DNA from 2 places in the Microbulbifer sp. TYP-18 genome. Region 2 is predicted to be linked to the other one. Evidence: predicted binding sites of a transcription regulator. Region 2 holds the regulator's gene; the other holds the start of a gene.
The links. Region 2 encodes FNR, which switches genes on or off when oxygen is low (the NO sensors DNR and NnrR bind a similar motif). Its sites were predicted from a motif close to TTGATNNNNATCAA; they were not measured.
Positions count from the first base shown of each region.

Region 1 (11,050 bases), on a different contig from region 2:
TAATTCTATCCCCTCAAGCGGAGGTTTTTCTCTTTTCTCGATTATCGTTAGGCGTTAGAATCCACAAAAATAAAAATTTTAAGAATAAAAATGCTGATGTGGTTCACTTACTTTTTGTCGCCAGCCAGGGCGCAGCGTAACAATTCCACTGGGGTTGAGACGTGGCGGGGCCCGTAACCGAATCCCGGCAGGGAGCCGGACGGCACAGTGTCGAAAAAGATCCGGCCTACCCCATCTACGTTGTGGTTGGGACAGGCCCTGTAGGCGTGCGCTGCGCACAAAAGCTGCTTCAGTACAGCAGTGAAGCCCAGGTGATTGTGATAGGTGCTGAAGATGAAGCCCCCTACAATCGTGTACGCTTGTCGCAGTACCTTTACCAGGACCTGTCTCCCCAGGAACTGGACAACCCGGTGGGCACCGAACCCCATCCGCGCCTGGCGGAATTCAGAAACCGCCGCGTGGTCCGCATCGACCGGACCTCCCGCCAGATAGTCGATCAGCAGGGCAATACCCAGCCCTACACCAAACTCATACTCGCTACCGGCTCAGTACCTTCTATCCCCCCAATCCCCGGCATTCAGTTAAACCGGATAATGCCGTTTCGCAGCCTCAGCGATGCCCGCTCCCTGTTGGAACTGCGGCAGACCAGCCGCTGCATTTGTGTGGTGGGTTCCGGGGCTCTGGGTCTTGAGGCAGCCGCCGCCCTCAAGACCCGCAACAATCGTGTGGTATTGCATGTTCGCGCCGGTCTGCTTGGTGGCCGCCTCAGCGATGAAGCGGAGTCTTACCTTACCGATGCCCTGGAAACCCTGCGCATAGAGCTGCTCCCCGAGGTAGAGATAGTGGGATTTCACGGCTCGGACCGGGTAAAACAGGTGGAATTTTCCGATGGCCACCGGCTCGATGCCGATGCCGTGGTACTCTGCACCGGCGTCGAACCGGAAACCGCACTGGCCGAAACCTGTGGCCTGAACACCGACCGCGGCATACTGGTATCGCCGCGCATGCAGACCAGTGACCCGGATATTTACGCCATCGGTGAATGTGCGGAATTCGAGCGCAAGGTCTATCAACTGGTCAAGCCCGGCTATCAGCAGGCGGAAATCTGCAGCCGGCATATCTGCACCCCCGACGGGGGCAGCGAGAAAGACAGCCAAGAGTCGCACTATGTCGGTTGCCAGACCGATATGGAACTGAAGATCTCCCATATTCCCTGCAGTATCCTCGGCGATGATACCGCTGTCACCGACGCGGAAACCCGGCGGTACGTCTACCGCAACCGATTCAAAGGCCTTTTCCGGGAACTGGTGGTCCGGCGGGGCCTGCTTATCGCTGTCACCAGCATTGGCGCCTGGCCGGAGATCAACCGGGTGCGGCAGTCCATCGCCGCCGCGGACAGAATTTCATCCCGCGCTCTGGCCAGGTTCGAACAGAGCGGCAACCTGTGGCAGCGGGGAGATCCCGCAAGCCTTAAAGAGCAACCGGAAAGCTACCTGGTGTGCCAGTGCAACGGCGTGACCAAAGGCGAATTGTGCGCAGCCATTTCCGCCGGCAAGCGCACTCTGCAGGAACTCCAGCTGGCCACTGATGCCGGGTCCGTGTGCGGCAGTTGCCGGCCATTGATCGCCGAGCTGCTGGATGTTCCGGCTCCAAATCTGGTGATGCGGCACGCGCGGGGGATTCTGTTTACTTCAATACTGTCACTGGCACTGATAGTGATCGCGCTTCTGCTGCCAGCCACACCCGTGACCGAAAGCGTCCAGTCCCACTGGTACTGGAACAAACTCTGGTATGACAATTTCTGGAAGCAGGTCAGTGGCTATACGCTGCTCTCCCTCTGTCTGCTGACAGCAAGCCTCAGCCTGCGCAAACGCTGGCAGCGGCTAAAAACCGGACACATGGATCACTGGCGTTATGTACACAGCCTCATCGGTCTGCTGGCGCTGCTGGTGCTGGTTGTTCACACAGGCTTCCGCCTGGGGGAAAACCTTAACCTCGCCCTGATGCTGGTGTTTCTCGCCGCAACCACTACCGGCTCACTGGTGGGTGTGTTTATGGCGCGAAACCACCACTGGACCGATATGAAACTGCGTGAACACCGCAAGTGGTGGTCGCGTGTGCACTACGCATTACTCTGGGCACTGCCCGTGTTGCTGTTCTACCACATACTGGCGGTGTACTACTTCTAAATGAAAAAGTTGCAGTTCAAATTCTGGCATTACGGTGTACTGATAACTCTGCTGATTGGCGCCGTTATCGCCTACAACCTCGAAGCTTCGGACAAAACTTTCTTTCTCGGCGGTGCCACCAGCCACGGGCACCACCAGATTGAACTGGCTTGTACCAGCTGTCATGGAGATGGCTTTGCCGGCCAGGATTTCATGCAGCAGGCCTGTCTGAACTGTCACGCCAACGAGCTGACCACGGCCAACGACAGCCACCCCGGCAAGAAATTCCTCGACCCGCGCAATGCCCCTCTGTTGGCAAAACTGGATGCCCGCCGCTGTGTCACCTGTCATACCGAACACAAGCCGGAAATCACTGGGGCCATGGGTGTCACCCTCGCGGGCGACTTCTGTTTCCATTGCCACCGGGATATCGCCAGCGACAGGCCCAGCCATCGGGACCTGGATTTTGCTACCTGTGCCAGCGCCGGCTGCCACAACTATCACGACAACCGCTATCTCTACGAAGATTTCCTTACCCGGCAGCTGCACCCCAGCCTTCCGGCACCGGTCAACCATCTGCCGGTGCGTAACAGCCTGGCCAAGTGGCGCGAGGAAAACCCGGATAAAACACCACTGACCGGTTCGGATGCGGACCTGCATACACAGGCGGACACGGCGAATATCATCGCCGCCTGGTCGGATAGTTCGCACGCCCTGGCCGCTGTCAATTGCAGCGACTGTCACCAGGAGGGAAAGGTCCAGTTCAACACTGCGGAAATCCTGTCTCAATGCGGTCAGTGCCACTCGCAGCAAGAGCAGGCGTTCACCGCCGGCAAGCACGGCATGCGGTTGTCGGCCAGCCTCCCCGGGGATTTTTCCCTCAATACCGGCAACATCTCCCCTGCCAAAGCCACACTGCCCATGAAGGCCGACGCCCCTGGGGAGCTGAGTTGCGTCAGTTGCCACGGGCCCCATAAAACAGATACGCGCTATGCGGCTGTAGAGGCCTGTCTCGGCTGTCACGACGATGAACACAGCCTCGCCTATCGCCAGTCGGCCCATTTCCGCCAGTGGAGGGATAACAGTCCCGATGGGGTCAGCTGCGCCAACTGCCATCTGCCGCGGGAAACCCATAAGGAAAGGGTGACAGTCAACCACAACCAGAATCACAACCTGCGACCCAACGAAAAGATGCTGCCGGTGTGCCTGAGCTGCCACGAAATTGAATTTGCGGTGTCGGCCCTGGCCAGCAAACCCCTGGTGCGCGGTAATTTCAGCACTATGCCACCCGCAAGCCACGACACCTTTCAACTTATTCGCGATCGCATCGCGCGGATCCGGTCCAATTAGAGCCAGATGAATCCAGCAATGTCCCATTAGGAGGGGAAAACCATGCGCACCTTTGTCTACATCATTGTCGCGGCGGTATCACTGCTCACAGCCTGCTCTGAAACAAGCGGAGTCACCCCACAGAGAATGTCCGATGCGATTTTTGCCGTGATCGAGGCCGACCGGACCAGCTATACGAAAAATGTGGTCAACCGCCTACAGAACGACGAAAAAGTCATCGATGCGGACGAGCATTGGCAAGACAAAAAGGCACTGCCCCTACCGGCCCAAATGATGCGTATGGGGTCTGAGCGGGTGGCGGAACAGAAAGCCGGGTTTAACTATGCCCTGCTCTCCCTGTGGGCGATCAACAAGCAGAACAAACCCCGCACAGACATGGAGAAAGAGGGACTGCAATTCATCATTGACAATCCCGGTAAAAATTTCTACGGCACCGAGAAACTGGGGGATACTGAATATTTCACCGCTGTCTATCCGGATGTGGCCGTATCCCCCGCTTGTGTCAGCTGCCACAACGACCATGTGGACAGTCCGCGCAAGGATTTCGAATTGGGAGAGACTATGGGGGGCGTGGTAATCCGTATACCTCTCTGAATAACTAGGGCCTGTCCGCACTAACTGAGCAAACTCAGCTAGTGTGAACAGGCCCTAACCCGGCAACTCACTAAGTTGCCGGATAATAGCTTCATATTCGCCGCCATACCGACCCCGGGCCAGCCGAAGGCCCGGACAAGGGACACCGGAAATTATCCACCCGGGTGTCAGTCGACAGACCAGCCACGCCGATCAAAACCCATCCTCCAATGGCGGCCAGACCATCAAACCCACCTTCCACAGACACAAAGTGATCAGCGAGGAAATTCAGGGCAATTGCAATCCCTAGCAGGTAGTGCACACTGGCCCACCCGGCTGTTGGTTTTTCAGGCAGGAGGAAAGGTTACACAATATTCCCCTTGGCTCTGGACCCGCAGGAACCGGAGCGAAACCTGCAACCTGCAAGCCATTGCCAGACGGGCAGGTTACTGAAAAAGCCCGCAAGAGCCGCAGTTGGTGCTATCGGGTAAAAGGCACCGGCCAACGGGTTTTCTGGGATCGCGAGCCGATACCCTGGGGGCACGCAAAAAATAACGCCATGGGAAGAGGAGAACATACATGACGGTTATAGAGCACCTAATCAACGGCAAAAGGATGGCCCCGGACCCACGCCAGCAGCCTATTTTCAATCCCTCCACCAATGAGGAGCTGGCGAATGTCGCCCTGGCCAGTAGGGCCACCGTCGAGCAGGCCATTGCCACCGCCCAGGCCAGCTATCCCTCCTGGCGCCAAGTACCGCCCGTAAAGCGCGCGCGGATTATGTTCCGGCTCAAGGATCTGCTGGAACGGAATGCGGACAAGATCTGCGCTCTGCTGACGCGGGAACACGGGAAGGTTTTGAACGATGCCATGGGTGAATTGCAGCGGGGCATAGAGAATGTGGAATATGCCTGCGGCGTACCCGAGCTGCTCAAAGGTGAACACAGCAGGGATGTGGCGCCGGGTATCGACGCCTGGAGCGAGTTCCAGCCATTAGGGGTCTGCGCCGGCATCACCCCATTCAATTTTCCTGCCATGGTGCCGCTGTGGATGTGGCCCATGGCGATCGCCTGCGGCAACACCTTTGTACTGAAACCCTCGGAGAGGGACCCCAGTGCCGCCCTGTTTATCGCTGAACTGGGACTGGAAGCCGGCATCCCCCCCGGAGTGCTCAATGTTGTCAACGGCGACAAAGAGGCCGTGGATACGCTATTGACTGATGAGAGGGTTCAGGCGGTGAGTTTCGTCGGCTCCACACCGGTCGCCGAGCACGTCTATACCACCGGCACCGCCAATGGCAAACGGGTACAGGCGTTCGGAGGTGCCAAGAATCACGCGGTGATTATGCCCGACGCCGACCTGGACAATGCGGTCAGCTCACTGATGGGTGCCGCTTACGGCTCCTGTGGCGAACGCTGTATGGCCATATCCGTTGCCGTTGTCGTGGGTGACACCACGGCGGACATAGTGGTTGCAAAGCTATCCGAGGAGATAACCCGGCTAAAGATCGGCGACGGCATGGACAACCGCAATGACATGGGTCCATTGGTGAGTCGCGCCCTCAAGGAAAAAGTGGAATCCTATATTGCCCAAGGTGTCGAAGAGGGTGCTGAGCTGGCGGTTGACGGCCGCGGCGTGCAGGTGCCCGGCTTTGGCAACGGCAATTTCTTGGGTGCCAACCTGTTTGATCGCGTCCGCGAGGGAATGGTTGTGCACAGGGATGAAATCTTCGGACCGGTGCTGTGCGTGATGCGCGTTGACTCCCTGCAGGAAGCCATGGATATTATAGATCGCCATCAATACGGCAATGGGACCTGTATCTACACCCGTGACGGCGAGGCGGCACGTTACTTCAGCGACAATATCAAGATAGGCATGGTAGGCATCAATGTGCCACTACCGGTGCCCGTGGCCTACCAGAGCTTCGGTGGCTGGAAACACTCCCGCTTCGGTGATCTGCACGCCTATGGTCCCGACTCGGTACGTTTCTATACCCTGCGCAAAACCATCACCCAGCGCTGGCCCGCCGGTGGTGTAAGGGAGAGTGCACAATTTTCCTTTCCCAGCCACAGTTAAAGCGGGGCATAGCCCCGCTTTCTTCTCCTATGGCAACAACCACCAAACATGAAAAAAGGCGCCACAGCGCCTTTTTTCATCGGTGGCTAAGCGTTAAAACTTATAGCCGATGCCTATGTTCCACAACCAGGGGTCCGGATCAAACTTGGTCCTTACCGAGTTGTAAAACAGACGCTCCTCGTCATCGTTGGTCAAACCGCGGACCGCATAGTCCAGATCCGCCGTCAGATCCATATCGAGGTATATTGCGGACGCATTCACCAGCCAGTTGCTGTCGCGCCCAAATAGGATGTCAATCCCTACCTGGCCGACCCAGCCCCAGCTGCTGCCCACACTCAAGCGTGCGGGGCCGACAGCGTCGCCCACAACAGCCAGCGCTTCGTTGACAGGCTCTCTGACCCGGACACTGTCGAAGTCCGTGTAATGGGTTCCGATACCCACATAGGGTTGAACCCAGGACTCCGGACATACCGGGAACCAGTTCACCGTCAACACGTTGGTGGTGCGATCCAAATCATTCAAGCGGAAATTGCGGCGGAAGCCGTCGTTTACAAAATTGTCCACTCGAATGTCGGTATCATGGCTGGATTCACCAACATACATATACTCGACGCTAAAGTGGTCAAATGGCATGAACATAGCGCTGAACTGCCAGGACCACTCGGAGTCCAAGTCGAAGTCAAACCCGCGCCGGCCATCCACAACGAACTCCGGAAAAATATCCGGATTTCTCAGGCTTGCGTTGGTGTTGTCTGGATCCACATAGCTACCACCCAAGCGGACCACCGCAGTACCGGCATGGTACAGCTTCGGCGGACCGACTGGCTCATAGCCGGAAGGTCCCGCCAGCACCTGCTGTGTTCCGAGCGTAGCGGATACAGCCAGTGCCAGGGGTGTTAGAATGCGCGTCATTTTCATAGAAAAAACTCCATTGATATTCGGCAAATTGAACAGCAATTAACCCAATCAACCTTCAGTCTAGACAGGAAAAAAAACGGCTGTAGAAAAAACACCCAAAAATAAAGCTGTAAATTGGAAGATCAGCGTAAAATTGACGTGTAAATTCTTTTTATGGCGGAATAATCTTTGGATAGAGTAATCAGTGGAATTTCCAAAGAGGGAAAAAACCGACGAAGAAATTAAAGCAGCCGCCAGCAACCTGATAACACCGGCGAAAACAGCTTTTTAATGGTGAAAGCCGCGCTAAATTCCGGCGGCAAAACAAGTCCGATGGCGGGAGGATACGGCGTTTATTTTTGCCCTTTTTCCCCGCCCAGGCACTGCGGGCTCAGTGGCGCCTCTCCCCCCCACTCCTCGGGGCTATATAGATGCAGCGCCAGGGCATGGACAAAAGTCTCCATCTCCGCTGCCAAGGCCGCATATACCAGCTGGTGGCGCTTGACTTTGCGCACCCCGGCAAAAGTCTCGCTCACCAGTACCACGCGAAAATGCATCTCCGACCCCGCCGGAACATTGTGCATATGGCTTTCGCATTGCACCTCAATGTGCTGTGGTGCAAAAGCGGCAACCAACTTCTCTTCTATCTGTTCGGCCTGGCTCATTTAAGGACACTCCCCGTCTCAACCGCCTGAAGGCGATCAGGACGTGACTTCGACACTGCGCTTGCGCGCCTCCACGATGGTGTCATACGCCACCGTGATACTCTTCATCTGGTCTTCTGCATAGCGCATAAATTCTTCCGGCAGGCCCTTGGCGGCGATCTTGTCCGGGTGAAATTCAGCCGCTTTGCGCCGGTAGGCGAGCTTCAAATCGCGATCGCTGGTGTCCGGACTGCAGCCCAGAACGTCGTAGTGTTGCTGCAGACTGCCGGCCGCCGCCGGGGCGCGCCGGTCGAATTCCGCCTGCATGGCGGCAAACAGGGATTCGCTCAGCCCCAGATAGGATGGAAGACGGCGTAGAATAGCCTCCTCGCTGGCATGCAGGGTGCCGTCCGCATAGGCCACCGCAAACAACAGGCGGTAGACCATCTCCCGCATACCCTGATTGCGCACCAGCTGGTGATACTGCTGTGCATACTCGTAGATGCTGAAGGAGTCGTTTTTGGCGTTGTCAAAAATCTTGATCGCCTGCTTGCGATCCTCGGCGCTCAAACGCAGGTTATCCTGGATAAAACGCTCGATCAGCTGGATCTCAGCCGTAGAGACCTGCCCGTCCGCCTTGGCCATCTTCGCCAGCATGGAAAACAGGGTAACGATGAAAACCGTCTGGGCGCCATCCCGGCCCAGCTGCCCGGCACCAGCGGTCACACGCTTCACGCCCGAGCCAAATGAACCGCCTATCCAGGCACCCAGGGCCGCGCCGATAGGCCCGCCAAACACCAGGCCTATTCCAGCGCCAATGCCCGCACCCAACCAGGACATACTCTCTCCCATGGGCGTGCGTGAACGCCCGACAGAACAAAAAGGCGCCTATCATAGCACGCATCCGCCACAATCCAGCAGGTGGCCAGACAGTCGGATGGAATCGTCGCAGTTTCGTCCCAGACGGGGCCAACACTGGCAGCAGCTAGGCCGGGTGACCTCAGTTCTGTCCAGTCGACGGCATAGGGAGAAGGCCCCCGCTGCCAGCCCACTCTACTCTGTCAGCCACCCATGGCGCGCACCATGGTGATCATCACCCCCGCAGCGACTGCTGATCCAATCACACCGGCGACATTGGGCCCCATAGCGTGCATCAGGAGGAAATTCTGCGGATTGGCCTCCAGCCCCAACCTGTTGGACACCCGCGCCGCCATAGGCACTGCGGACACGCCGGCGGAACCAATCAGTGGATTCACCTTGTTTTTGCTGACCAGATTCAAAAGCTTGGCCATCAACACGCCTGCGGCGGTACCGATCGCAAAAGCCACTATCCCCAAGGCCAGAATGCCCAGCGTCTTCGGGTCCAGAAACTTGTCCGCCGCCAGCTTGGAGCCCACCGATAGGCCGAGAAAAATCGTAGTGATATTGATCAGTGCATTCTGCGCAGTATCCGACAGGCGCGACACCACGCCACACTCCCGCATCAGGTTCCCAAAACAGAACATGCCCAGCAGGGGCGCCGCATCCGGAAGGAAAAGAGCCACCAGAATCAGCAGCAGTAGCGGAAAAGTTATCTTTTCCCGCTTGCTCACATGGCGCAATTGCACCATTTCGATTTTGCGCTCCGCTGGCGTTGTCAGCGCGCGCACTATGGGCGGCTGAATCAGCGGCACCAGCGCCATATAGGAATAGGCCGCAACCGCAATGGCACCGAGCAGGTCCGGCGCCAGCAGGCTGGACACGTAGATTGCCGTAGGGCCATCGGCCCCCCCAATAATACCGATAGCCGCCGCATCCGCGATGGAAAAATCCACTATGCCCGTGGCGGACATAGCCACCGCACCCAGGACCGTGGCAAAAATCCCAAACTGCGCCGCCGCCCCCAAAAACAGCGTGCGGGGATTGGCCAGTAGCGGACCGAAATCTGTCATCGCGCCCACCCCCATAAAAATCACCAACGGCGCTACCCCCGAGGCAATCGCAACGGAGTAAAAATTGTATAGCATGCCGTTATTGAAGCCCGCGTCCCGGGCAATCTGTGCCGCCTGTGCCTGCACCGACGCCGGAGCATCGGCCAGCGCCTGCTTCAAATCCTGGAGCGAAACCAGATGTTCCGGGCCCAGAAGTTGTGTCAGCTGCAACAAAACACCGTTGTCGCCGGACAGCAGTGCCGCTTCCGCCGCAGGCAGCGCCAGATTGGCCCCGGGTATATTGGCGAGAATGCCGCCGAACCCTATGGGTACCAGCAACAGCGGCTCAAAATTCTTGCGGATTGCCAGAAACAGCAGCAGCAGGCCCACCAGGATCATAGCGAGCTGCCCAAACGATATCTGCGCGACGCCGGAAGACAGCCAGAGATTTAGCAAGTTGTCCACAATCTTCCCCGGTCAGGCGATGGACAGCAGGGCATCACCCACCGCCACCGAATCGCCCTCTTTGACTGCCACATTGCTCACACCACCGGAGCGCGGCGCACTGATGGCCGTTTCCATCTTCATCGCCTCCAATACAATGATGACTTCACCTTCGGCCACCTGATCACCTGGCTTTACCAATACCTTGAAAATGTTGCCGGCCAGCGGCGCGGATACCGTGTGGTCGGCGCTCGTCACGGGCCTGTCGTCGCCACCGTTTGCAGCTACACCAGGGGAAACCGGCACCATCCCGGTCACATCACCGCCATCGGCCACCGTTACCGTATAGGCCTGCCCTTCAACGGTTACCGTGTAAACACCCTCACCCTTTTCGTTGGTCACTGCCGGCGCCGTATCCGCGCCCGTTGGCACCGGCTCAAAAGCCTCCGGCCTGCCCCGATTTTTGAGAAACTTGAGGCCAATCTGCGGAAACAGCGCATAGGTCAACACGTCGTCGATTTCGCCTTCGCCATCCGTCAGTGCTATACCCTCTTGTTCCGCCTTGCCAAGCAGCTCCTCCTGCAGCTTGTCGAGCTCAGGTGCCAGCAGATCTGCAGGACGGCAGGTAACTGCTTCTCCCCCGTCGAGGACCCGGGCCTGCAACTCCTGGTTAACCTCAGCCGGTGTGGCCCCATACTCCCCTTTCAAAACTGCCGACGTTTCCCGGGAAATAGACTTGTAGCGCTCACCTGTGAGTATGTTCAGCACCGCCTGGGTGCCGACGATCTGCGACGTGGGTGTAACCAGGGGTATATAACCCAGGTCTTTGCGCACCCGTGGAATCTCCTCCAGCACCTCGTCGAAGCGATCCTCCGCCCCCTGCTCCCGCAGCTGGTTTTCCATATTGGTGAGCATGCCGCCCGGTACCTGGGCCACCAGGATACGGGAGTCCACCCCGCGCAGCGAACCCTCGAACTTAGCGTATTTC
Region 1 is NZ_JBFRBC010000018.1:72,584-83,633, forward strand. Features, by position in the region: gene ABVT36_RS14280 (FAD-dependent oxidoreductase) at 162-2,189, shown strand; gene ABVT36_RS14285 (cytochrome c3 family protein) at 2,190-3,518, shown strand; gene ABVT36_RS14290 (DUF3365 domain-containing protein) at 3,561-4,112, shown strand; gene ABVT36_RS14295 (CoA-acylating methylmalonate-semialdehyde dehydrogenase) at 4,671-6,167, shown strand; gene ABVT36_RS14300 (OmpW family protein) at 6,261-7,085, opposite strand; gene ABVT36_RS14305 (BolA family protein) at 7,418-7,729, opposite strand; gene djlA (co-chaperone DjlA) at 7,766-8,548, opposite strand; gene ABVT36_RS14315 (sodium ion-translocating decarboxylase subunit beta) at 8,770-10,083, opposite strand; gene oadA (sodium-extruding oxaloacetate decarboxylase subunit alpha) at 10,096-11,050, opposite strand, start outside.
Region 1: the regulator FNR is predicted to act here: its motif matches at 7,099-7,112, upstream of ABVT36_RS14300 (OmpW family protein).

Region 2 (11,050 bases):
GGAAATACGGCGCTGTTGAGTTTCTTTTCAATCTCTTCGTTGGCGCGCGCCAGGATGATACCGCCGCGCGGACCGCGCAGTGTTTTGTGGGTGGTAGAGGTCACCACATCCGCATGGGGAAGGGGGGACGGGTATTCACCCGCTGCCACCAGACCCGCCACATGGGCCATATCCACCAGCAGATAGGCGCCGACCCGGTCGGCGATGGCGCGGAAACGGGCCCAGTCCATCACGCGGCTATAGGCGGAAAAGCCCGCCACCACCATCTTTGGCCGGTGCTCCAGCGCCAGCCGCTCCACCTCTTCATAATCCACTTCGCCGGTATCCGGATTCAAACCGTACTGCACCGCCTTGTAGATCTTGCCGGAGAAGTTCACCCGCGCGCCGTGGGTCAGGTGACCGCCGTGGGCAAGGCTCATGCCCAGGACTGTATCCCCGGGCGCGCACAGCGCCTGGTAGACAGCGGCGTTGGCCTGGGAACCGGAATGGGGCTGCACATTGGCGTAGTCGGCACCAAACAGTTTCTTCGCGCGCTCTATGGCGAGGGTTTCGGCCTTGTCCACATACTCACAGCCACCGTAATAACGCTTGCCCGGGTAGCCTTCCGCATACTTGTTGGTCATGGTGCTGCCCTGAGCCTCCATCACCAACGGGCTGGTGTAGTTCTCGGAGGCAATCAGCTCGATATGCTCTTCCTGGCGGCGGTCTTCTTCCTGGATAGCCTGCCAGATTTCGGGATCGAATGAGGCCAGTGTCACGGACGAATCAAACATGGTATTCCCTCGGTAAAGCGGGTTGCTGGCGGATGCCAAATTCCACGATTTCAACGGTTAATCGGGCATTCAAACAGACCTTACGCGACCTATTTGATCGCTGCCCCACCCCGGCAATTTCGCCAGGTGGCTGGTATGACAGGGGCCGGTGGCGCATTGAGGCGGCCCAGGGCCGCAACTCCGGCGCCGTGGCTACAGTGTAGTGTCGCCACACCCCGCAAGGGCGCGCATTGTACACCAACACGTTGCGGGTTTGGGGGCCGGCTGCGCAGCCCTCTTCGAGGCAGCACTCCGGGGGAATCAGCTCAGCGCCCGGTGGGCCGAAGACATGGGCGGCAGGACGCCGCCCGCAGGGATCAGAAGGATAGCGTCATGCTGCCGGACCAGAAGCCTACGTCCTGCTCAATTACGGTGTATTCCAGCTCCAGATTGGTGTTGGGGCTGATATTGAAACCAACGCCACCGCCGAGGGAAATACCCGTATCGTTGTCACTGGCACTGCCAATACTGACATCTTCGAACAGGAGACCCAGGCGACCCTTGAAATAAATATCGCCGTGGGAGCGGTAGGTGCCGTAGCCTGCCAGCGTCTGGATATCCACATCCGCTGGGCCGCGAAACAGATCTGCTTCACCGCTGACCAGGGAGTTGGTGTACTCGGCTTCAAACCCCCAACCGGACGGGGAAGTGAAACCTCCGCGCAGACCGACATTGAACGGGCTGTCAGCATTCCCCAAGTCGATATCCATTATGCCCGCAGTGACACCCCAGTAGGCACCGCCCTGTTGCGCCATGGCGGCAGCGGAAGTCAGGCTCAGGGCAAGCGCAGCCGCGCCCATTACAAAATTACGCATCATAATCTCCTGTGTTTTGTCGGATAAAATTGCGCGGATTGTAGCGGGCTTCTCAGGCGCCGAACAGCCACGGGTTCACATCAATACCCGGGCGACATAAATCGATTCTACGGGCCGGGCTACGAAATCCATCGACATCACCAAACTCAATGTCAGCCGTTCGGAACCCAAACCCCTTCCGCCTGATCCAAATCAAGCGGGACAACTGCACGGCCGGGACAATTGTTCGGTATAGACTTGGCAACGCTGACCCAGGGGCGGCGGATACTGAACCAGGGAACCTCTGAAATCTGATAGTGGAGAAAGTGATATGCAAGAAGCCAACAGGCACGGTTTATCCATTGGAATTCAACGCACCAATGACAGTGTGTTTCTCTATTTAAAAGCCACCGGCAAACTGACCCACCGGGATTACGAAATCATCGTGCCGATGATCGACCGCGCCCTGGACGCGGTCACTGAGCCAAAAGTAAAAGCACTGTTCGACGCCCGAGAACTGGAGGGCTGGGAACTGCGCGCGGCCTGGGATGATTTCAAGCTGGGGCTAAAGCACGGCAATCAGTTCTCCCGCGCGGCCATCGTCGGCAATCAGCATTGGCTGCGCGCCGCTTCGGCAGTGGCCGGCTGGTTTGTTTCCGCTGAGGTAGAGCTATTCGACTCGCCCGAGCAGGCGGTGTCCTGGCTGGAAAAACCTGTATCGGAAACCGGCGCAGACCCGGGCTAGGGCCTGTTCACACAAAAGGAAAGCCGGGGAAGGCTTTTTCAACGAGCTACTAAAGGTTTACCGCCCGCCCAACGGCGTTCTCATCGCAGACAAAATGCGTACCGGCCAGCTCGCTCAAGGCGATGATGTCGAGAATTTCCACGTCGCGACCGGATACCCGCAGCAACCCATCGCGCTGAAAGGCGGAAAACAAGCGGCTGACGGTCTCCGCCGTTAGGCCCAGGTAATTGGCAATATCCGTCCGCGGCATGGACAGCACGAAGCGGCTGGCGGAATAGCCCCGGCGCGCATAGCGACTGGAGATATTCACCAGCAGCGCGGCCAACCGCACATTGGCCGAGCGCTTGCCCAGCAGTAACAGAATTTCGTTTTCCTGGCGCAGCTCCTCGGAAAAGAGCGCATAGATCTGCTGCTGCAACGCCGGTATCTGTTGCGCCAGCACTTCCAGCTGGGCAAATGGGAAGACGCACACGCTGCTGTCTTCCAGGGCCCGGGCAAAGCTCGGGTGGCAGCGGGTGCTGTAGGCATCCAGCCCCAGCAGTTCGCCGGGCAGGGCGAAGTTGGTCACCTGGACGTCGCCGTCCGCCGACAGCACCGAGCACTTGAAACTGCCGGAGCGGATGGCATAGAGGTTGTGGAAAGGGTCGCCGGCTCGGTACAGGGCCTCCCCCGACTTTACCGTGAGCCTGGCGCCGGTGAGCGCCTCCAATCGCTCCAGGTCCGGCTCGGGCAACCCCGCTGGCAGGCACAGCCGCCTGACCGTACATTCACTGCACTTCACCGCCGCCGAATTTCTCGCCATATCCGCGCCCCTGCCGCCATTACATTCACCAGGCGCCATTGTAACCGCTGAACACTTTTTAGTCGCCATATGCCAGTCAAAGCACCCGGGAATAGCGACCGGTATCCGCCTCACTGTGCAGATAGCTGTCGAACGCAGAGGCGGCGTTGCGGGCGAACCAGCGGCCCTCCTCGGTCAGGTAGAGGGAGTCCGCATCCTGGCGCAACAGGCCGCAGTCGAACATGGGCTGCAGGCGCCGCAGCTCCTCCGCGAACCTCTTCTCAAAGGGCCCACCGGCGCGGTCTGCCAGATCGCTTTTATCCAGGCGCATGCGGCACATCAGCTCCATCACCAGATGCTGGCGCAACCGGTCGTCTTCGCTCAGGGTCCAGCCTCTGTAGGCAGCACTGCCACAGGCGCGAATCCGCTCCACATAGTCCTTCAGGCGGTGGTGATTCTGCCAGTAGCCATCGGCGCTATAACTGATGGCGGAGGCACCCAGGCCGATCAGCGCATCGGCAGGCATCAGGGTATAACCCTGGAAGTTGCGCCTCAGCCTGCCCTCCCGAGCGGCCAGGGCCAACTCGTCGTGCGGAAGAGCAAAATGATCCATGCCCAGGAATTGGTATCCCGCCGCACCCAGCTCTTCCAATGCCGCCAGTTGCATTGTGATCTTTTCCTGTGCCGACGGCATGGCATCGGAATCGATCAGTCGCTGGGCTTTGAACCGAGCGGGCAGATGGGCGTAGTGATAGAGCGCTATGCGGTCTGGGGCCAGCTGCAGCACTTTTTTCACTGTGGCGCGCATGGTGTCGGCACTCTGGTGCGGCAGGCCGTAGACCAGGTCGTAGGAAATGGATCCAAATCCACAGGCCCGCGCGGCCTGGGTCAGGTTCGCCACCGAGCGTTCGTCACAGACCCGGTTGATCGCCTGCTGAACCCGCGGATCGAAATCCTGTACACCCATACTCAGGCGGTTAAAGCCCAGCTCGCGCAGGGTTTCGAGGGTCTCCGGATCCAGGGTGCGGGGGTCCGCCTCAACACTGTACTCGACTTGGCCCGGAGGATGCAGGTTGAACACTTCCGCCAATCCGGAGACCAGCCGGCGCAGGTCGGCATCGGTCAGGAAGGTGGGCGTTCCACCGCCCAGATGCAACTGGATAACGGGCAGGTCCGCCACCTTGTCGCGGTACCAGTGCGCCTCTTCCAGCAATCGGTCTATGTAGCTGGACACCAGCCCGTACTGCTGGGTAATCACCTTATTGCAGGCGCAGAAGTAGCACAGGGAGCGGCAAAAGGGGATATGCACATAGAGCGACAGACTGGTACTACCGCGCAGAGCCCGCCAGGGTTCTGCGGGCGAGTTGCCGGCCTCCAGGGGCAAAAACCGGTCCGCAGTGGGATAAGAGGTATAGCGGGGACAGGGGCCGGCGAAGCGGTTGAGCATTTCGACGGACAGGGCGCCGGCACCGTCTTGCGGGCAGGCGTCAACTCGGGCCATAGGGCAACCTCATGCAGCGAATGGTCGCGGCGAGAGTAAACGACCAGCCGCAACACCCGCTTGATCCACATCAATCTCCGTATCGGTCATCGGGACTCGGTAGCAGGACTCTGACTACGCCATAGGGCCCATGGGCGAAACCCTTTGGGCGACTCTCCTCCCTTGATTGACTTTCTCGCCAAATCTCTCGCAGGCCGGCTTCACCAACAGGCTGGCTATATATTAACCACAAAAAACAGGCGCCAGTTAAATTAATAAAATTTCACAACAAATTGGTTTTTTTTAAAAAAAAATAACGCTTAAACGATTTAAGGCGGGATATTTCCCCCGCCATGTCGGCCAACAAATAGTCGTTACGGCTATTTTTAAATCAACGCAATCAACTGAAAGAACTGACAATTAATTCTTAAAATTCCCCATGCCTATTTAGTACATTAAAGTCGATTAGTTCCTTAAAAGAAGTAAATGTACAACATATAAGTACGTCACATATCTCACATAAATACCTTGCATTTCTAAGGATAAACCATGATCAAGACCCCACTGAGTGTTGCTATTGCGGCTCTCGGCGCTGTCGCCGCCGCCAGTGTATCGGCACAGAACTCTGCGCCTGACCCTACCGTAGAAGAGGTTGTCGTTACCGGCTCGCGCATCCAGCGCGCTAACGATGTCAGCATCAGTCCGGTAGCTACCGTGGATGCCGATGAATTTAAGGCAACCGGCACGGTGCGCGTCGAAGACCTGATCAACGACCTCCCCCAGGTTGCCGCCACCCAGACCGCCGGCGTAGCCAACGGCGCCACTGGTACCGCCACTGTTTCCCTGCGCGGCTTGGGCTCGCAGCGCACCCTGGTACTGATCGACGGCCGCCGTATGCCAGCCGGCTCTCCGCTGGCAGGCGGGTCCGGCGCCGACCTGAATCAGATCCCTGCAGCTCTGGTGGAGCGGGTTGAGGTTCTGACTGGTGGCGCCTCCGCGACCTACGGTTCGGACGCTATCGCTGGGGTTGTGAACTTCATCATGCAGGACGACTTTGAAGGGGTGCGCTTCGAGGCCCAAACCGGCATCTACCAGCACAACAACGATAACAGCGGAATTCAAAGCGTGGTGGAAAACGCCGGCTTCGAAGCGGCCGATGGCAGCGTGACCGACGGCGAAACCAACGACTTCTCCTTAATCATGGGCGCCAACCTGGACAATGGCCGCGGCAATGTTACCGCCTATGCCAACTATCGCAGGATAGACCCAGTGCTGCAGGCCGACCGCGACTACAGCAGTTGCGCGCTGGGGGGCAGGCCCGGCGCCTTTAGCTGTGGCGGTTCCCCTACCACACCCGAGGGTCGTTTTACCGATTTTGGCCTGAACGAGGGCGACACCACCGAAGGATTCGAGTACGCGGTTGACGGGAACAATTTCGTTCCGCCCACCAGTGACTACAATTTCGGCCCACTGAACTATTTCCAACGCCCGGACGAGCGCTGGACCATGGGCGCCTTCGGTCACTATGAAGTGAATGACCAAGCGGAGATCTATACGCAGCTCATGTACGCCGACGACCGCTCTGTGGCGCAGATAGCTCCGTCAGGCGCCTTTTTCGTCACCAATGACCTCTTTTGCGGCAACCCCTTTCTGTCCGACGCCCAGTTTGACGCCATCTGCGGCGTTTACGGCCTGACGGAGAACGATTTCGTCAGCGACCTGACGGTGACCAATACGGATCCGGATACAGGCGCAGTCACCAGCACTGATGGAGCTATCTACATCGGCCGCCGCAATGTGGAGGGCGGAGCCCGTCAGGACGACTTGCGCCACACCACTTTTCGCGGTGTGTTCGGTCTTCGGGGCGACCTCAACAACAACTGGTCCTACGATGTCTATTGGCAATATTCAGAAGTGAGCCTGGAGGAAACCTACTTCAACGACTTCTCCATCAACCGCATCCGCCGCGCCCTCGACGTGCGCCGGGACGAGAACGGCAACCCGGTCTGTCAGTCAGTGCTGGACGGCTCGGATCCCAGCTGCGTACCCTGGAACATCTTCCAGGAGGGCGGCGTCACCCAGGAAGCCATCGACTATCTGGTACTGCCACTGTTTGCCCGCGGAACCACCGAACAGGAAATCTTCTCCAGTTATGTTTCCGGCGACCTCACCGACTATGGGGTAAAGCTGCCCACCGCCGACACAGGTGTAGCGGTGGTCCTGGGCCTGGAAAGCCGCCGCGATTCTCTGAATTTCTCCCCCGACAACGGTTTTCAGACCGGTGACGGCGCGGGCCAGGGCGGCCCGGTTCTACCGGTATCCGGCTCTCTCAGCGTGCAGGAAGTGTTCGGTGAAATGAGTGTGCCCTTGGTGAGCGATCGACCCGGCATTGAGTATCTGGGCCTGGACCTGGCCTATCGCTATTCCGACTACTCCACCGACGTGCAGACCGACACTTACAAGCTGGGCGTCGAGTGGCAACCTACCGAGGACTTGAAGTTGCGCGGCAGCTTCCAGTCCGCGGTACGTCACGCGAGCATTCGCGAACTCTTCCGCCCCGAAGCGATCGGATTATTCGATCTAACCCAGGACCCCTGCGGCTCGCGCACCGACGCTAGCGGTAATCTCATAGGCCCTACTGCCACTTTGGAACAGTGCCAGAACTCCGGTATCACAGCGGCCACCTATGGCGATGCTATTGACAATTCGGCCGGCCAGTACAACGTAGTCGGCGGCGGCAACCCGGACTTAGCCCCGGAGGAGTCTGAAACCCTGTCGTTTGGTTTTGTCTACTCGCCGTCCTTCGTGGAAGGCCTGACCTTTAGCGTCGATTACTTCAATATCCAGGTCACCGACGCTATCGCCGGCATCGACCCCGAAACCATTCTGAATAAGTGTCTGGAAACCGGTGACGCTCTCTTCTGTGATGCGATTAACCGTGGCGCCAATGGCAACCTATGGATTGGCTCCGCCGGCATCACCGCCACCGACGTCAATATTGGCTTCTTCGAAACCGAAGGCATCGACATCAACTCCAACTACGGCTTTGACATCGGCTCTCTGGGCGCAATCGACATCAACTGGATCGCCACTTACCTGACCAAGTGGGATCAGCAGGAGTTTATCGGTGAACCGGTTCAAGACTGCGTCGGTGTCTGGAATGGTGCCTGCGGCGAACCAACTCCTGAATTCGCCAGCACGGTCCGCGCGACTTGGGTCTCGCCCTGGGATGTTGATGTTACCGGTGGATGGCGCTATATCGGAGCAGTTGACGACCTGGGGGCCAATGGCGCCAACTTCGATGCGGTGAATTACTTCGATTTGTCGGCGGCCTGGGTCGCGACCGACAATGTGACCTTGCGCGGCGGAATCAACAATGTGCTGGACGAGGAGCCGCCTCTCACCGCAGACGCCGGAGCCGATATTTTCGGTAACGGCAACACCTTCCCAGGCACCTATGACGCACTGGGCCGTTACGCCTTCCTGGGCATGACGCTGGACTTCTGATTTTTCAGTGCCATAACCCGGCAGCCGAACTGGCCGCCGGGTTAAAGTCCGTGTTTTAAGGCTGCTTTTCCAGCAATGGGTCGGAGAGGTATTTCTCCAGCACCCCCAGGTGAGACTGGTAATGCCGATAACGACCGACGGATCCGCGGTGGATGCCTTCACGTACCTGCCAGATACTCGCAGTTTTCACATAGTTTTTTCGTTCGCTAAAGTTCATGCAGGCGGGATCCCACGGCAACTGCAGAAAGCGCAACAGTCTGCGCGTCTCCGCCTCCGGCTCGGCCACCAACTTCTCGTAACTGACCTCGATAATACTGTCTGGAAATAACCCCTTCCAATGCTCCATCAGTCGCAGCTGTTCAACGCAATAGTGACCAATACTGTCGAGATCTGCGGAGTAATTCATACCCCCACCCAACTGCTGAAAGTAAATGGACAGGCAGTTGTCGAGAAAGGTGCGCCGGGTCCAGATTATCCTGGCCCCGGGGAAAATACTCTTGATCAGGCCAATATGCAGAAAATTATCCGGCCGCTTATCGGTGACAATATCCTCAGATGAAAATCTGCTTTTAAGGTAACTCAGGTAGTCACCACCGGTCCGGCGAAAAAAATCACTACCCTTGTCCTTTATTGCCTGTGGATAATGCTCCCCCATGGCCGCAACCAAAGCGGGGAAAAACTCCAGTTCTCCTCCCCCGGTGACCTGGTGATGACCGCTTACAATTTGCTCAACCAGGGTCGAACCGGAGCGGAACATGCCACAGACAAACACCGGTGTATCGGATAGGCTCCGGCGCTCCCGGGAAAACCAATCCCGCGAAAACACCTGTATCAACCGGTCAACCAGCTCCGTGTGACCCGCCCGGCTGTAGGGCGCAAGACGCCGTATGCCCAGCTCATTGGCGGTCTTGTAGGAAGAAAATGCCCCGTCGTAGCTGCCACAGTCATCCAGCAACTTGCCAAGGGCAAAATTCAGTTCTTCCAACTTCTCCGGGGGTATCCCCTGCCTGACGAATTGAGAAGAAATCTGTTGAATGAGTGGATCCTCTGCACTGTGCGCCCTGTGCAGATAAGCCAGGCGGGACAGAGCCAGACTATAGTTGCCGTCGATGGACAGGACTTTCCGATAGTAATCCGCTGCGGATTCTCTATCGCCTTCTTCCTCTAATAACCCGGCGAGATTCACCAGCGCCGGAATATAGTTGGGGTTGATGTCCAAAGCTTTACCAAAGTTCTGGCGCGCCTCCTGCTCCCGCCGCAGCTCGGAACAGATCACGCCGATATTGGTATAAACCTCCTCCGGGTGTGAGATGTTTTTACTCAGAGCTTTCCGATATTGCTCCAGGGCCTCCTCCAGGTGGCCAGCCCCCTTGAGCAAGCGGGCAAAGTTGTAGATATTGTCCGGGCTGTCCGGTAGCCGCTGCAAAAAACTGCGATAGGCACCGATGGCCTTGTCAAGATCTCCCATCGACTGTGCCAGTTCCGCCACACGCAACCAGTAGTCTGGTTTCGCTGGGAACTCATTGGCCAGCTGGTGGAGGCAAACGGACGCTTTGACCAATTCCTTTTGTTGCATATGCAGCTGGAAAATCTCGCGCAGCAGCCCCTCACGCCCCTCTCCAGTCTCCAAAAGCTGTCGATACAGCTGTTCCGCCTGATTGAGCTGGTTCTGGGCCACCAGGGCCCGGGCCCAGGCCAGGTGCGACAAAAACTCTTTTGTAAAACTCATAGGCACAAAAAATCAGGGGTATCCTTGGCAACCTCCTAGGGTGCAACAATTGCCCCACTATTTCCAAGGGTTTCGGGTCGCTATATCAGTTGTGCCCCCATCAGCAGCACAGCGAGCCTGCTCTACGCAAAGCCCCGCAGAGCGGGCCTGTGGCAGTACTGAATTGACCAGAGGTTCTTTAAGATGAATTTGATACTCATAGCCGTAACGCTCTACCCTATGTATCTACCAGCAACCTTGTTAGGTGCCTGGGGATTATCGCCGATAGAGGCGAGAACCCTGCCCTGGGACTGGGCTTATACCGGGGAAGAGGTCCACCAAAATAACGGTTTTATCGATGGGGTTTGCGCGGGTAGTCATTACCCTGCTAGGCAATCGCCAATTTAATAAATAATGCATGGTCAACTTGCCCCTGCCGCGAAAAACCGCGCGACAACGCCGCTTTGCCGATATTTCAATGGCCAGCGCTTCCCTTGCTCTAATGGCGGCACCTCTTCCCGCTCCGCGTTGATCCGGCGAAAATTAGAAACGATAGCCCAGACCTACCATAGTCACCAATGGGTCCACATCCACATCCGCAGAAACATTGCCGAGACCGGGAACAGAAACCTTCGCCTCTGTGTCCAGATCCACCCACAATACCGCCAGGTTCAGCAGCCAGCGCCGATCCGCGCCAAAAGCCATGTCTACGCCGGCCTCGGCCGCCAGACCGAAGGAGTTTTCCAACGACAAATCAGCATTGCCGGTGGCCCCCAGGGTCCCGAAGAGCCTATTGGCAGCCCCGCTGACTTCCTCATCAAAGAACACCGTGTAGTTCACCCCCAGACCTAGATAAGGCTGAACCGAAGTCGAGGGTTGCATTGGGTACCACTGCAGCAACACTGTGGGGGGCAACTGGCTGGTTTCACCCAGGGAGATGGTATCCCCCAGTCCACTCACTTCCAGGCCGTGACTGAAAGGGCTGGCCGCCACGACCTCGACGCCAAAGTGGTCACTCAGCATATAGGTACCGGTGAGCCCCAATGCACTGGCGTCATCCACATCCGCAGCAGTGCCCGGCAGCTCGGCTCCCCCCAGGGAAAGGGAGCTGGAACTGACATCCGGGCTGACTGTGGCGACACTTCCGCGCACAATAAAGGTACCGGCCTCATAAGCCATAGTGGGGACTGACAACAGCAATGTAGCCAGAGCGGCAAACAATT
Region 2 is NZ_JBFRBC010000009.1:6,870-17,919, reverse strand. Features, by position in the region: gene glyA (serine hydroxymethyltransferase) at 1-773, opposite strand, end outside; gene ABVT36_RS09505 (outer membrane beta-barrel protein) at 1,130-1,627, opposite strand; gene ABVT36_RS09500 (STAS/SEC14 domain-containing protein) at 1,938-2,351, shown strand; gene fnr (fumarate/nitrate reduction transcriptional regulator Fnr) at 2,401-3,153, opposite strand; gene hemN (oxygen-independent coproporphyrinogen III oxidase) at 3,230-4,633, opposite strand; gene ABVT36_RS09485 (TonB-dependent receptor) at 5,162-8,119, shown strand; gene ABVT36_RS09480 (sulfotransferase) at 8,175-9,848, opposite strand; gene ABVT36_RS09475 (OmpW family protein) at 10,371-11,050, opposite strand, start outside.